Regions from separate parts of the Halobacillus sp. ABH2_015 genome, predicted to be linked through region 3. Evidence: riboswitches for the same ligand, from Rfam matches in the RefSeq annotation. Region 3 holds a riboswitch; each other region holds the start of a gene.
What was found. A riboswitch is a leader RNA that binds a small molecule or an ion and turns the genes downstream of it on or off. The one in region 3 is predicted to bind S-adenosylmethionine.
Positions count from the first base shown of each region.

Region 1 (4,206 bases), 2.8 Mb from region 3:
AGGCTCTTGAAAATGCAGTGAGCGACATTGAGAATACCGGCGGCCGTTTTGCTCATGTATCGGGAATGCAATATACGTTCGATCGCTCAAATGAAGCAGGAGACCGTATCGTTAATGTCAAAGTGAAAACAGAGGATGGATATGAAGCGCTTGATTTGGACAAAGAATACACGGTGGCTACGAACGCCTTTATCGCTGCAGGTGGCGATGGATATGAAACATTCAAGGAAGCCAAGGATGCCGGTAAGATGACAGAATTATTCTTTGTAGACTATGAAGTATTCAATGAATACCTGGAAGAGCAGGGCACGGTTTCTCCTGATGAAGAATCCCGTATTGTTGAAAAAACGACAGAACGTGTGAGCGGAGAGGATCGTTACCAAACAGCCGTTGAGATTTCTAAAAAAGGCTGGGATTCTGCTGACACAGTCGTCATTGCCCGGGGAGATGAGTTTGCGGATGCTCTTGCCGGTGCTCCTCTTGCCTATAAGGAAGATGCGCCGATCCTTTTGACAAAGTCCGGAAACTTGAACAGTGAAGTAGCTGCGGAAATCAAGCGCCTGGGTGCTGAAAAAGCGATTATTCTTGGAGGGACCGGTGCCGTTTCTGAATATGTGAAGTACAAATTATCAGGAATGGGTGTCGACGTAGATCGCATCTCTGGGAAAACGCGCTTTGACACGGCAGCCAATATTGCCGCCCGCCTTGACGGAAACCCTGAGAATGTAGTTGTAGCAGATGGATTCAACTATCCGGATGCTCTGGCTGTGGCTCCTTATGCGGCGAAGGAAGGCTACCCGATTCTCCTTTCTAAAACAGATGAGCTGCCATCCATCACCAAAACAGCTCTTGCTGACTTTGAACAGAGCATTGTTGTAGGTGGAACGAATGCCATTTCTGAAGAGGTCGAAGCGATGCTTCCTGACGCTTCCCGTTACAGCGGTAAGACTCGTTATGAAACAGCCTCTACCATTGCAGAACAGCTGGGTGTGCAGGAAGGGAAGACATTCGTAGCGAATGGTCAGAACTTCGCTGACGCTTTAGCGGGCTCTGTTCTGGCTGCGAAGGAAGAAGCGTCCATGCTCCTTGTTAAGCCGGATCAGCTTCCGGAATCCACAAAAGAGACGATTGGAAAGCTTGAAATCAACAACTTCCAGGTGCTCGGCGGTACAAATGCTGTCAGCGATGAAGTGGCAGAGCAATTGGAACAGAAATAAGCATATGAGTATGAGTGAAAAGCCTCTGGTTATGAACCAGGGGCTTTTCATTTGGATGGTATGAAGGATAGAATATTGAAAATAAATTGACAATTATGATTAAGACTAGTAGAGTTATAAAAAAATATCTTATCCAGAGAGGTGGAGGGACTGGCCCTTGGAAGCCTCAGCAGCAGGTCTGTGAAGATACTGTGCTAATTCCAGCGGGTGAACAATCCTGATCGATAAGAGACTTCCATCTATTATTTGTCAGTTGACGCACTCATTCAAGGGTGCGTTTTTTAATTGTTTGCCCACCATCACAAGGGGGGAGACAAATGGAATATCAATTTAAGAGAGAAATGAAAACAAGACACCTGGTGATGCTTTCACTGGGAGGAGTTATCGGTACGGGACTGTTTTTAAGCTCAGGGTACACCATCCAGCAGGCCGGTCCGTTCGGGACAATCCTAGCCTATTTGATTGGTGCTTTGGTCGTGTATCTGGTGATGCTCTGTTTAGGAGAGCTGGCCGTTCATAACCCTGAAACAGGGGCTTTTCATACATACGCTCATAACTACATAGGGCCGGGGACAGGCTTTACTGTAGCATGGCTGTACTGGCTGACGTGGACGGTAGCTCTCGGGTCAGAATTTACAGCTGCCGGGCTCTTGATGCAGCGGTGGTTTCCCGATGTAAGTGTGTGGATTTGGAGTGCGTTGTTCGCCGCTCTTATTTTCGGATTCAATGCCTTTAGTGTGAAATTTTTTGCGGAGGCAGAATTTTGGTTTTCCTCTGTCAAAGTGGCAGCCATTGTCCTTTTTATCATTATCGGATTCGGGGCCGCCTTTGGGTGGATACAGCTGTCGGGGTCAGAACCGGCTCCATTCTTTTCAAATCTTACGAGTGAGGGCTTGTTTCCAAATGGTATAACGGCAATCTTCATGACGATGCTTGCTGTCAATTTTGCTTTTTCCGGTACAGAATTGATTGGGATTGCCGCAGGGGAAACGCAGGATCCAGCGAGAACCATCCCGACGGCAATTCGGACAACGGTGGCACGGTTGATTATTTTCTTCATTGGGACCATTGCCATTTTATCCATCTTTCTTCCAAGTGAGGCGGCAGGGGTTGTGGAAAGTCCGTTTGTCGCAGTCCTTGACCGCATCGGTATTCCTTATGCGGCCGATGTCATGAACTTTGTCATATTAACAGCCATCCTTTCCGCAGCCAACTCCGGATTATACGCGTCGGCCCGGATGCTGTGGTCACTGGCGGACAAGGATACCATCTCCCCGGTGTTTGCGAAGCTGACAAAAAAGGGAGTTCCTTTGACAGCGATCATCTTTAGTATGCTTGGCGGCGGTCTGGCGCTGCTATCCAGTATCATCGCCCCGTATACCGTTTACATCATTCTGGTATCGATCTCAGGGCTGGCTGTAGTCGTCGTTTGGATGAGCATCAGCGCTTCCCACTTCCTTTTCCGGCGGGCGCACCGGCGGGCAGAAGGAAATGATAGTGATTTATCCTACAAAGCCCCGTGGTACCCGGTGGTCCCGATTGCGGCTTTTCTTCTATGCCTGGCATCCTGTATCGGCATTGCCTTTGATCCGACACAGCGGATCGCCTTGTACTGTGGGGGTCCGTTCATTGCATTCTGCTATGCGGCTTATTATGTGAGAGAATCTATGAAAAAGAAAAGGGGAGTAAAACATGTCCAACAAACAAAATCTATCCAATCCCATTGAATCTCTTTTGGAAAAACAATCGATGGTTCTCCTGGACGGGGCTTTGGCAACGGAACTGGAATCATACGGATGCGAGCTTGATGATCCTTTATGGTCCGCAAAAGTGCTGTTGGAAAAACCTGAAGCGATCAAAGATGTGCATGCCTCCTACTACAGAGCGGGAGCAGACATCAGCATCACCGCAAGCTACCAGGCGACGACTGATGGTTTTGCCCAAAGGGGCTTATCAGAAGAAGAGGCTGTCACTCTTATTAAAAAAACGGTCACGCTTGCCGGGGAAGCACGGGACGAAGTGTGGAGGGAAAATCTTGAGCGGCCAAGGCCGCTTACAGCTGCTTCTGTCGGACCCTATGGTGCCTATTTAGCGGATGGCTCGGAGTATTCCGGTCATTACGGCGTCACGGATCAGGTTTTATTTGATTTTCACCAACCACGTATTCAAGCACTTGTTGAAGCGGGTGCTGACGTTTTAGCGGTTGAAACGCTGCCTTCTCTGCAGGAAGCAAAGGTGATCGGTTCAATTTTACAGGAGTATCCATCTGCGTCTGCATGGATTTCTTTTACGTTAAAAGATGGTCAATCGATCAGTGAGGGTACTCCGCTCAAGGAGGTCGCTTCAGCGTTGGAGGGTAATACACATGTGGCTGCTATAGGTGTGAACTGTGCGCCTCTGGAACATGCGGCGGAAGCTTTACAAGAGTTGAACCGCTGTTCGAGCAAGCCGCTGATCGTCTATCCAAACTCCGGGGAAGATTATGATCCGGAAACGAAGACGTGGCATGGGTCTGCCAGTCGGCTTGACTTTCATGAGCAGTCCAAACTCTGGTACGAGCATGGAGCAAGGATCATCGGTGGCTGCTGCAGAACGACGCCCGCCCATATAAAAAAGCTCGCAGACATGTGGAAATCAGAGTGAATAACAGAATCTTTTCAAGCGCCTTTTGAAGCCATGCTGATGAAGCGGCCTTATTCTACCTTATTTACATTAAGTTTACATAAACTTTACATTTGGGTAGAATAATAGAGAGGTGTTTATATGAAAGATTCGATGAAACGTTTACTAACCAGTTATTTCTTTTACTTTTTTATTATGATTTCCTTGAAGTTTATAATTTTGCGTTATCTGCTTCTTCAAGATACGAGTATTTGGGCAGGAATTTGGTATGATGCTTCGTTTATCTTGATTTTTATGGCTCTCATTGAGCTTGTCTTTAAGCGGGGCAAAGCGGCTGCCTATCTTGTTCTGGATTTGTTTTTGTCTC
Region 1 is NZ_JBSWUG010000002.1:2,868,926-2,873,131, reverse strand. Features, by position in the region: gene ACXAD6_RS15075 (cell wall-binding repeat-containing protein) at 1-1,217, shown strand, start outside; SAM riboswitch class I at 1,344-1,448, shown strand; gene ACXAD6_RS15070 (amino acid permease) at 1,535-2,944, shown strand; gene mmuM (homocysteine S-methyltransferase) at 2,910-3,860, shown strand; gene ACXAD6_RS15060 (LTA synthase family protein) at 4,134-4,206, shown strand, end outside.
Region 1: linked by a shared signal. The riboswitch ahead of ACXAD6_RS15070 (amino acid permease) and the one ahead of ACXAD6_RS00190 (PLP-dependent aspartate aminotransferase family protein) in region 3 are both predicted to bind S-adenosylmethionine.

Region 2 (4,206 bases), 3.2 Mb from region 3:
CCATGCCGGTCATCCGCGCAATTTCAAACCCCTGCAGGGACTCATTCGTCGTGTAGTTCCCGTCTTGGAAAAAAGGATCGTTTTTAATGGCTTTCGCCCCGATATGATTGAAGGCGATGCCGTAATCACTTAAGTAGGGGGTGGCAGCCATAATCAGCAGCTTCTCCATAAAGTCAGGGTAGAGGAGCCCCCACTCATACGCCTGCATACCTCCAAGCGATCCTCCCGCAACAGCTTTGACCTGATGAATGCCCATCTTTTTTAAAGCCTCATACTGGGCACGGACCATATCCCGGATGGTCACTTTAGGGAAATGCTGACGGAATGGTCTGCCTGTATCCGGATTCATACTGGCGGGACCTGTAGACCCGTGACAACCTCCCAGAACATTGAAAGTAATCACTTGGAACAGGGAGGTGTCGATTGGCTCCCCCTCCCCGATTAATCCTGCCCACCAGCCGGGCTGCTCTTCCGTACCCACAGCTGCCTGGTTCCCGGTTAAAGCGTGGCAGACGACAATGACGGGAGCATGAGACGGGCCGGTGCGTTCGTAAGCCAGTTCGACAGATTCCAGCCGTCCGCCGGATTCGAAATGGAAGGGTCCCAGTTCAATCGTTTCCAAAGCTGCTGTCTGGCTGGCGGGGTTTTTTAAAGACATGCTTTCATTCTCCTTTCTGGCCATTATACAGTGACGAGTGTTTGAGATAAGTGGTGTCCTGAGCGGATCGAAACGATCGTCTCGTAAAGGCTCGCACCGGATAGGATTTGTTCATTTTTCAGGGAAGAAGCAGTTTTGGACCAGATGACCGATGGATTCGCCGACTGGGCCAGATCCGTTTGGTTTTCTCCAAGGGTTTCAAAGTAAAGAATATCGAAAGCTGGATCGTTCTGTTCCAGAATGTCTTCCACCTTTGAAAAAGTAGTCACATCAAAACCGAACCGCTCCAACTTGGAGGCTTCCTCCTGCAGGCCTCCCGGCTGATCAGGAATGACGCCGATCGTTTTCCGGCGGATGTTCCCATTGGACCGGTCGAGAGAGGAACGGAGAACGGTCTCCGCTGGATGAGGCTGTTCCTTATAAGGGCGGCTGTATCCATTGGCCTTTTCTATGGCTTGATCCAAGTCCTGTATAAGATCAGTCACAGATTCCAGACCAACCGACAAGCGGACAAGTTCTTCGGAAACACCGGACTTTTTCAAGTTCTCCTCATTCAACTGCTGATGGGTGGTGGATGCCGGATGGATGATCAATGATTTCGCATCACCCACATTAGCTACGTGGGACCAGAGTGTGGAGTGATCGATCAATTTACGACCGGCTTCGCGTCCCCCTTTGATTCCGAAGACAACCATGGATCCGGCTCCGCCTTTCAAATACTTTCGGGCAAGGTCATGAGTAGGGTGATCCTGCAGTCCAGGGTAATTCACCCAATCCACCCCTTCATGATTCTGCAGGTATGCAGCAATCTCATAGGCCTGTTCTGCATGCTTTTCGATTCTCAGGTGAAGCGTTTCAAGTCCCTGCAGGAGCAGGAAGGCGTTCTGGGGGCTCAGGCAGGCGCCGATATCTCTCAAAATCTGAACACGGAGCTTAACCGCATAGCCGGCAGGTCCAGCATCAATACCGAAGCGGATGCCGTTGTAGCTTTCATCAGGCTCAGTAAAACCCGGGAATTTTTCGTGATTCCAGTCAAAACGCCCGCTGTCTACGACAATACCGCCGATAGCTGTACCATGGCCCCCGATCCACTTCGTTGCGGAGTGGACAACGATATCGGCTCCCCAGGCGATCGGTTTGCATACATAAGGGGTGGCGAAGGTGTTGTCGACAATCAAGGGAATGTGATGGGCGTGGGCAATATCCGCTACCGCTTCAAAGTCCAGCACATTCAGGCTTGGGTTCCCGATGGTTTCAGCAAAAATCGCTTTCGTTTCAGGTGTAACAGCTTCCTCAAAGGCATTAGGATCGTTCCCATCTACGAAAACAACGTTCACACCATAGCGGGGAAGGGTGTGGACGAATAAGTTATACGTACCTCCGTACAAGTTGGAGGAAGTGAGGATGGTATCTCCGGCTCCGGCAACGTTCAGGACGGCCATCGTGATTGCCGCCATCCCGGAAGCTGTAGCGACAGCAGCGGCACCGTCTTCCAGAAGGGCAACACGCTGCTCAAATACATCGACCGTCGGGTTTGTGATTCTGGAATAGATGTTCCCTGGTTCGGCCAGGGCGAATAGGTTCTGGGCATGATCGGTATCATTAAATACATATGACGTTGTCTGATAGATGGGAACAGCACGCGATCCTGTTGCTGGATCAGCTTCCTGTCCACCGTGAAGCAGCTGTGTTTCATCACCGTATACATGATTTGAATTGGTCATTGTTTCATTCCTCCTTATGATTTCCAGGACATCCTGATCCTCGGTGTAGAGGGAAAAAGAAAAACCCTCTTCTGTAAGTAAGAAGAGGGCTTTTATGTATGCTTACCTCCCCTTATCTTTCAGATCATCTGATCTGTAGGATGTAGCACCTTTTCAAGTTTTCCTTGAAGGTTGCCGGGCGTCTCAGGGCCTAGTCCCTCTGCCGCTCACGATAAGAGTTTTCAATATTTAATTTATCTGACTTGTTTGAAATTATAAAGGGGTCCAGCTCTCTTGTCAATTCCCAGCTTGAAACAAGGGTGTTTAAATCTATAATAGGGCGGGAATGGATAATTAAGTCTATGTTGAAGGAGATGTTTTCATGAAGGAATATAGTGTAGTACCAAATAAAGATGTAACCGGATGGTTCGTAAAAATTGAGGACGTAGCTCCGACAGATTTATTTGATGAGCGTGATACAGCTGTAGAAAAAGCGGAAGAAATCGCGAAACAGAACAAACCGAGCCGCTTGTACATCCTTGACCAGAATCACGAAGTTGAAGAAGAGCGTACCTTTTAAAAAATCCCCGTCCAGGGGATTTTTTTATGGCTTCCTATGCTTGTTTTCCTGTGGCTGTAGTTTTTTTGCGTGAAACCGATTATGATGGGACACAGGTTGAGAAAGAAAGGAAGGACCGGAATGAATCATACATATGACGTGATCATTACAGGAGCCCGGGCAGCTGGGGCAAGTCTGGCTGTCCTGCTCGGGAAAATGGGGAAGCGTGTCCTGTTGATCGATAAAGCCGCGTTTCCGAGTGACACACTGTCTACTCACTTTATGTCCCATACCCGCTTCCTTGAGGAACTGGGCATCCTTCATAAACTGGAGAAGACCGGTTTGAGAAAAGTGAGCCGGATGCGGACGTATATCGGCCAAAGTTTTATAGAAGGACCGAGAGCGGATTATACGATTATACCTAAACGAGATGTCCTGGACCCTCTTCTGATCGAGCAGGCCGAGGCGTTGAGTTCCGTCACTTTTATGCCGCGTACGTCAGCAAGAGGTTTGATCAGGGAGGACGGGCGCGTTGCCGGGCTTCACCTTGAAACAGAAGGGGAAGCGTGGGAGGCCTGTGCAGCGTGGGTGGCCGGAGCGGATGGAAAGAACTCGAACATCGCTGCCTGGACGGAAGCAGAGAAGTATCGGGAAACGAAGCCTCTCCGTCCGGTCTTATACGGTTATTACACAGGCGTGGAGCCGTTAAGCGAACCTGTAACGGAGATTTTCCTGCATGAAGGACGAATCGGCTTTGTATTTCCAATGGAGGAAAACCGGGATTGTCTCGGTATTGAAATCCACCCTGGGGAATTTACGGACATGATGAAAGCGCCGCAGGATACATTTGAACAAACGTTTAATCAATTTTACGGAATGAAGAAAAGGATGGAAGGGGCAGTTCTGCAGGGAAAGATTATCGGAACCCCCGGAATGCCGAACTTTTTCAGGAATGCTTATGGAGAGGGCTGGGTCCTCCTTGGAGATGCTGGTCACAGTAAAGATCCAAGTACGGGGCTTGGAATCAATGATGCGTTTCTACAGTCCTTTCTGCTGGCCGATGCTTTTCAGCAGATGGATGAAGGGGTGGATTGGAAAACAGCCCTGGATCGTTTTCAGAGTCGAAGGGATGAACAGCTGCTGCCGGGATTTCAGCTGACATTGGATTATATTCAATCGCTCCGGAAGTGGACAGACAACGAAATGGCATTGTTTCAAACCATCGCCGCCAACCCTATGGCGTGGAATAAGCTGATGCCTCATATGGGACGGCATTTGAAAGAAGA
Region 2 is NZ_JBSWUG010000002.1:3,215,065-3,219,270, reverse strand. Features, by position in the region: gene metX (homoserine O-acetyltransferase MetX) at 1-658, opposite strand, end outside; gene ACXAD6_RS16715 (O-acetylhomoserine aminocarboxypropyltransferase/cysteine synthase family protein) at 682-2,382, opposite strand; SAM riboswitch class I at 2,492-2,600, opposite strand; gene ACXAD6_RS16710 (DUF2188 domain-containing protein) at 2,744-2,941, shown strand; gene ACXAD6_RS16705 (FAD-dependent monooxygenase) at 3,062-4,206, shown strand, end outside.
Region 2: linked by a shared signal. The riboswitch ahead of ACXAD6_RS16715 (O-acetylhomoserine aminocarboxypropyltransferase/cysteine synthase family protein) and the one ahead of ACXAD6_RS00190 (PLP-dependent aspartate aminotransferase family protein) in region 3 are both predicted to bind S-adenosylmethionine.

Region 3 (4,206 bases):
TCTTTGTAGGTACAACGGTTATGGACAACTTCCAGACCTGCTTCACTGGCGATTTCCGCTGCTTTTGGAGAAATGACCCCTTCCTGGAGCCAGAACACACCAGGCTGGATGTCCGCTGCTTCCCGGGCAATCTCAATGGCGGCCTCAGGGCTGCGGAACACCTGGACGACGTCGATGCTGAATGGGATCGATCTCAAATCCGGGTAAGCTTTCTCGCCAAGCACCTCCTCCTCCCGAGGGTTCACCGGGACGATCTGATACCCGAGCCGCTGCATTTTTCTTGCGAGTCGGTGACTCGGACGGGAAGGCTTTCCACTGAGACCGACGACAGCCAGGCGTTTCGGACGTGTTTCTCCTCCTTCTGTAATCTTCGCAGAGCTGAGCGCCCACTTGATGACTCCTTCATCATTCTCTGTGATTGCCCGCTTTCCGGAATCATTGCCTGTTGCCTTGGCAATGGCCCGATCCAGGTCATTGATTAAATCCTTGCTGGATTCGAGTCCGATGGAAAGACGAATCAGCTCTTCCGTCACTCCGGTCGCCGCAAGCTCTTCAACAGAAAGCTGCTGGTGGGTCGTGGACGCCGGGTGGATGATCAGAGATTTCGCATCGCCGACATTGGCGACATGGGACCACAACGAGATGTTGTTGATCACCTGACTCCCAGCTTCTCTGCCTCCTTTGATTCCAAATACGACAATGGAACCATAGCCGCCCTCTAAATATTGATTGGCCAGTTCATGGGCCGGATGGTTTTTCAAGCCGGGGTAGGAAACCCACTCCACATCGGGGTGTTCCGCCAAGTATTCAGCCACTTCCCGGGCATTATCTGAATGACGTTCCACCCGCAGATGTAGCGTTTCAAGTCCCTGGAGCAGAAGGAAAGCGTTCTGCGGACTGAGGCAGGAGCCAAAGTCACGAAGCAGCTGGACCCTGAGTTTTGTAATGTAGGCGAGCGTGCCGAAATCGGCTGTATAAACGATCCCGTTGTAGCTCGGATCCGGCTCTGTGAAAACAGGGAACTTTCCATTGCCCCAGTCAAACTGCCCGCCGTCGACAACGACGCCGCCGATAGCTGTTCCATGGCCACCAATCCATTTCGTGGCCGAATGGACGACAATGTCAGCTCCGTGTTCAATCGGACGGCACGTGTAAGGTGTGGCAAACGTGTTATCTACAATCAGCGGGATTTTATTTTCGTGGGCAATAGCGGACACTTTCTCAAAATCAAGCACGTGAAGACTCGGGTTGCCGATGGTCTCAGCGAATACAGCCTTCGTATTCTCATTGATGGCCTGTCTGAAATTGTCCGGATCGACCGGGTCAACAAAATGAACATTAATGCCATACCGCGGTAAAGTGTTGGCGAATAAATTATAAGTTCCGCCGTATAAATTGGATGCTGCCACGACTTCATCTCCTGCACCAGCTACATTCAAAATGGCCAGGGCAATGGCGGACATGCCTGAAGCCGTCGCTACCGAGGCTACTCCGCCTTCCAGAAGAGCCATGCGTTTTTCGAATACGTCCACCGTCGGATTTCCGAGCCGGGAGTAAATATTCCCCGGTTCATCGAGGGCAAAAAGGCTCTGGGCGTGATCGGTATCATGAAACACATAGGATGTGGTCTGGTAAATCGGAACGGCCCTTGAACCGGTCGTAGGATCTGGTGACTGTCCACCGTGCAGAGAAATGGTATCAATATCGTAGCCTTCAAAAGAGTTGGTCATTGTATGTCCTCCTAAAGTTTATTATTCTCATCATTTTAATCAGTTTTAAAAAGAAAGTGGTCCTTACAGCGTCTATATCCATGCAAAAAGCCCTCTTCCATATAAGAAGAGGGCTGAACGTACTGTTATCCTCCTCTTATCTACCAGATCCATGATCTGTAGGACTTGGCACCTTTTCAAACCGATGTTTGAAGGTTGCCGGGCTTCACAGGGCCTATTCCCTCAGCCGCTCTTAATAAGAGTACTAGTTATTTAATTTTGATTATGATGTGAATTATAGCTGACCATCTGCATCAATGTCAATAACATTCTGAATTTTTATTTTATTGAAGCGTCAATGGTTCTTTTCAGCTGATGAATGATATCTTCATCGCTCTCAATTCCTATGGATAAGCGGATGACGTAATCGTTCACTCCGATTTTTTCACGTTCTGTTTCTGACAGAGCCCTGTGTGACGTACGGACAGGGTAGGACACAGTTGTCTGGACACCAGCGAGTGTCGGTGCAATTTTGATCCATCCAAGAGATTTGAAAAAGGCTTCCACATCCACGCTCTCATTGAGCTCGATGGTAACAATCGCTCCATGACCACGTTCAGATACGTATTCAGGATAAAACACCTTTTTAACCCCACTATGCTCCCGAAGTGCCTCTGCAACACTTTTTGCATTCGCAGACTGTTGTTTCATCCGGAGTGCAAGGGTTTTGGCCCCTCTCTGGGTCAACCAAGCTTCAAACGGACTTAAATTTGCTCCAAGAGTCACGATTTTCTGGGCTGCTTTGGAAATCAATGCTTCCGAACCGGCAAGGACGCCGCACGTGACATCACTATGACCGCCTATGTATTTCGTTGCACTGTGCACAACAAGGTCCACTCCATACTGATAGGGCTGGACAAGATAGGGGGTGGCGAATGTATTATCCACCATCGTCTTTATGCCGTGTTTTTGAGCGAGACTGCTCAGACCTTTCAAGTCTTCCACGCGTAGGAACGGGTTGGAAATCGATTCCGTATAAAGCAGATGGGTATGAGGCTGGATGGATTTCTCCACCTCGTCCAAATTGTTAAAGGATACCATGGTGACGTCGATTCCGAAGGATGGCAGTTCTTTAGTCAGGAGTTTGTGCGTACCTCCATACACATCTTCTGCGGCTACAATATGGCCTCCGGGTTCAACAGCCGCCAGAATGCCTGCAAGGATGGCTGACATTCCTGAGGAGGAAGCGACTCCAGATGGAGCACCTTCGAGCTCAGCAACCGTTCCCGCAAGTTCATCGGTATTCGGATTTTTTTCTCTTGTATATAAGTATGGACTTTCCCCTTCATAGTAACTTTCCAGATGGTCCAGGTCCTTGAAGGTAAAGGCGGATGTCTGATAAATCGGTGTCGTCTTGCTGTTATGCACCTGTGATTGATCCTGTTTATGGTGGACAATTTTTGTTTCAAAGCTTGGGTGTGTCATTCGTCGACTCCTTTCTGATCACTTAATCAAAAATTATATCGATGGAGAGGTGTTATTGTCAAAGTTTTTCGACATATTCAGACAAAGCCTTCAGCAACTGGCTTTGATAGGCAGGGGTATGAGGAACAAATGATTCCGCCTTCATAGTTTCTGATTCCCCGGTGCAAATCGAAACACCTGCAGCCACTTCCCTCTCTCCCGTCATTAAGAAGGATAACTGATCCAGAGGGATGGCAAGAACGTCAGCCACTTCAACTCCCACCGGCATATCCCCGCCAGGCCAATGATAGAAAAACAACCGGCAGATTTCCCGGTCCACCTTGTCTTTCCCAATCAATTCCTCCTTCACATATCCTGCCGGTGTTAAAGCAGAACGTTCCAGTGACAGCCCCAATTCTTCCTGAATTTCGCGCAGTCCCCCTTTCATCAATCCCTCTCCTGCTTCGATGTGTCCGGCGGCCGTTATATCATATAAGCCGGGATAATCTTCTTTATCAAAGGCCCTTTTCTGCATCAGCACATGCCACTTTGTATCGACTTTCTTTACAAACCAGCAGTGAAACGTTTCGTGCCAGTCTCCATCTCTGTGAACCTCCCCGCGGACCTTGACACCCGTTTTTTCTTCCTTTTCATTAAAAATATCCAGCATTTCCTCCATCTCTTAAGCCCCTCTCCCTATATACGGATCTTTCTGTGATTACGATCTATGATATCCAGAAGTTTAATTTAACAGCAAGGAGGAAATCTTAAACAAAAGGAGGTGGAACGATGAGCGAAAAGAAAACACGCCGCGCCCGTGTCGAACGATCGAATGAGGCGGCAGAAGCTTTTAACCGGTCAGCAAAATTCAATCAGGCTTTCTCCCACGAACCCCCGCAAGCCTTACAGGAAGATCATAACCATTCGGAAGGAGACTCCCTGCTCCACCATTACTCCGATGACGAAAAATGACCTGCGTTTATCCGCGGGTTATTTTTATGACCTCTCAAAAATATAGAAAATTCTGTTAGTA
Region 3 is NZ_JBSWUG010000002.1:23,437-27,642, reverse strand. Features, by position in the region: gene ACXAD6_RS00190 (PLP-dependent aspartate aminotransferase family protein) at 1-1,730, opposite strand, end outside; SAM riboswitch class I at 1,864-1,972, opposite strand; gene ACXAD6_RS00185 (trans-sulfuration enzyme family protein) at 2,049-3,194, opposite strand; gene ACXAD6_RS00180 (NUDIX hydrolase) at 3,253-3,852, opposite strand; gene ACXAD6_RS00175 (hypothetical protein) at 3,963-4,145, shown strand.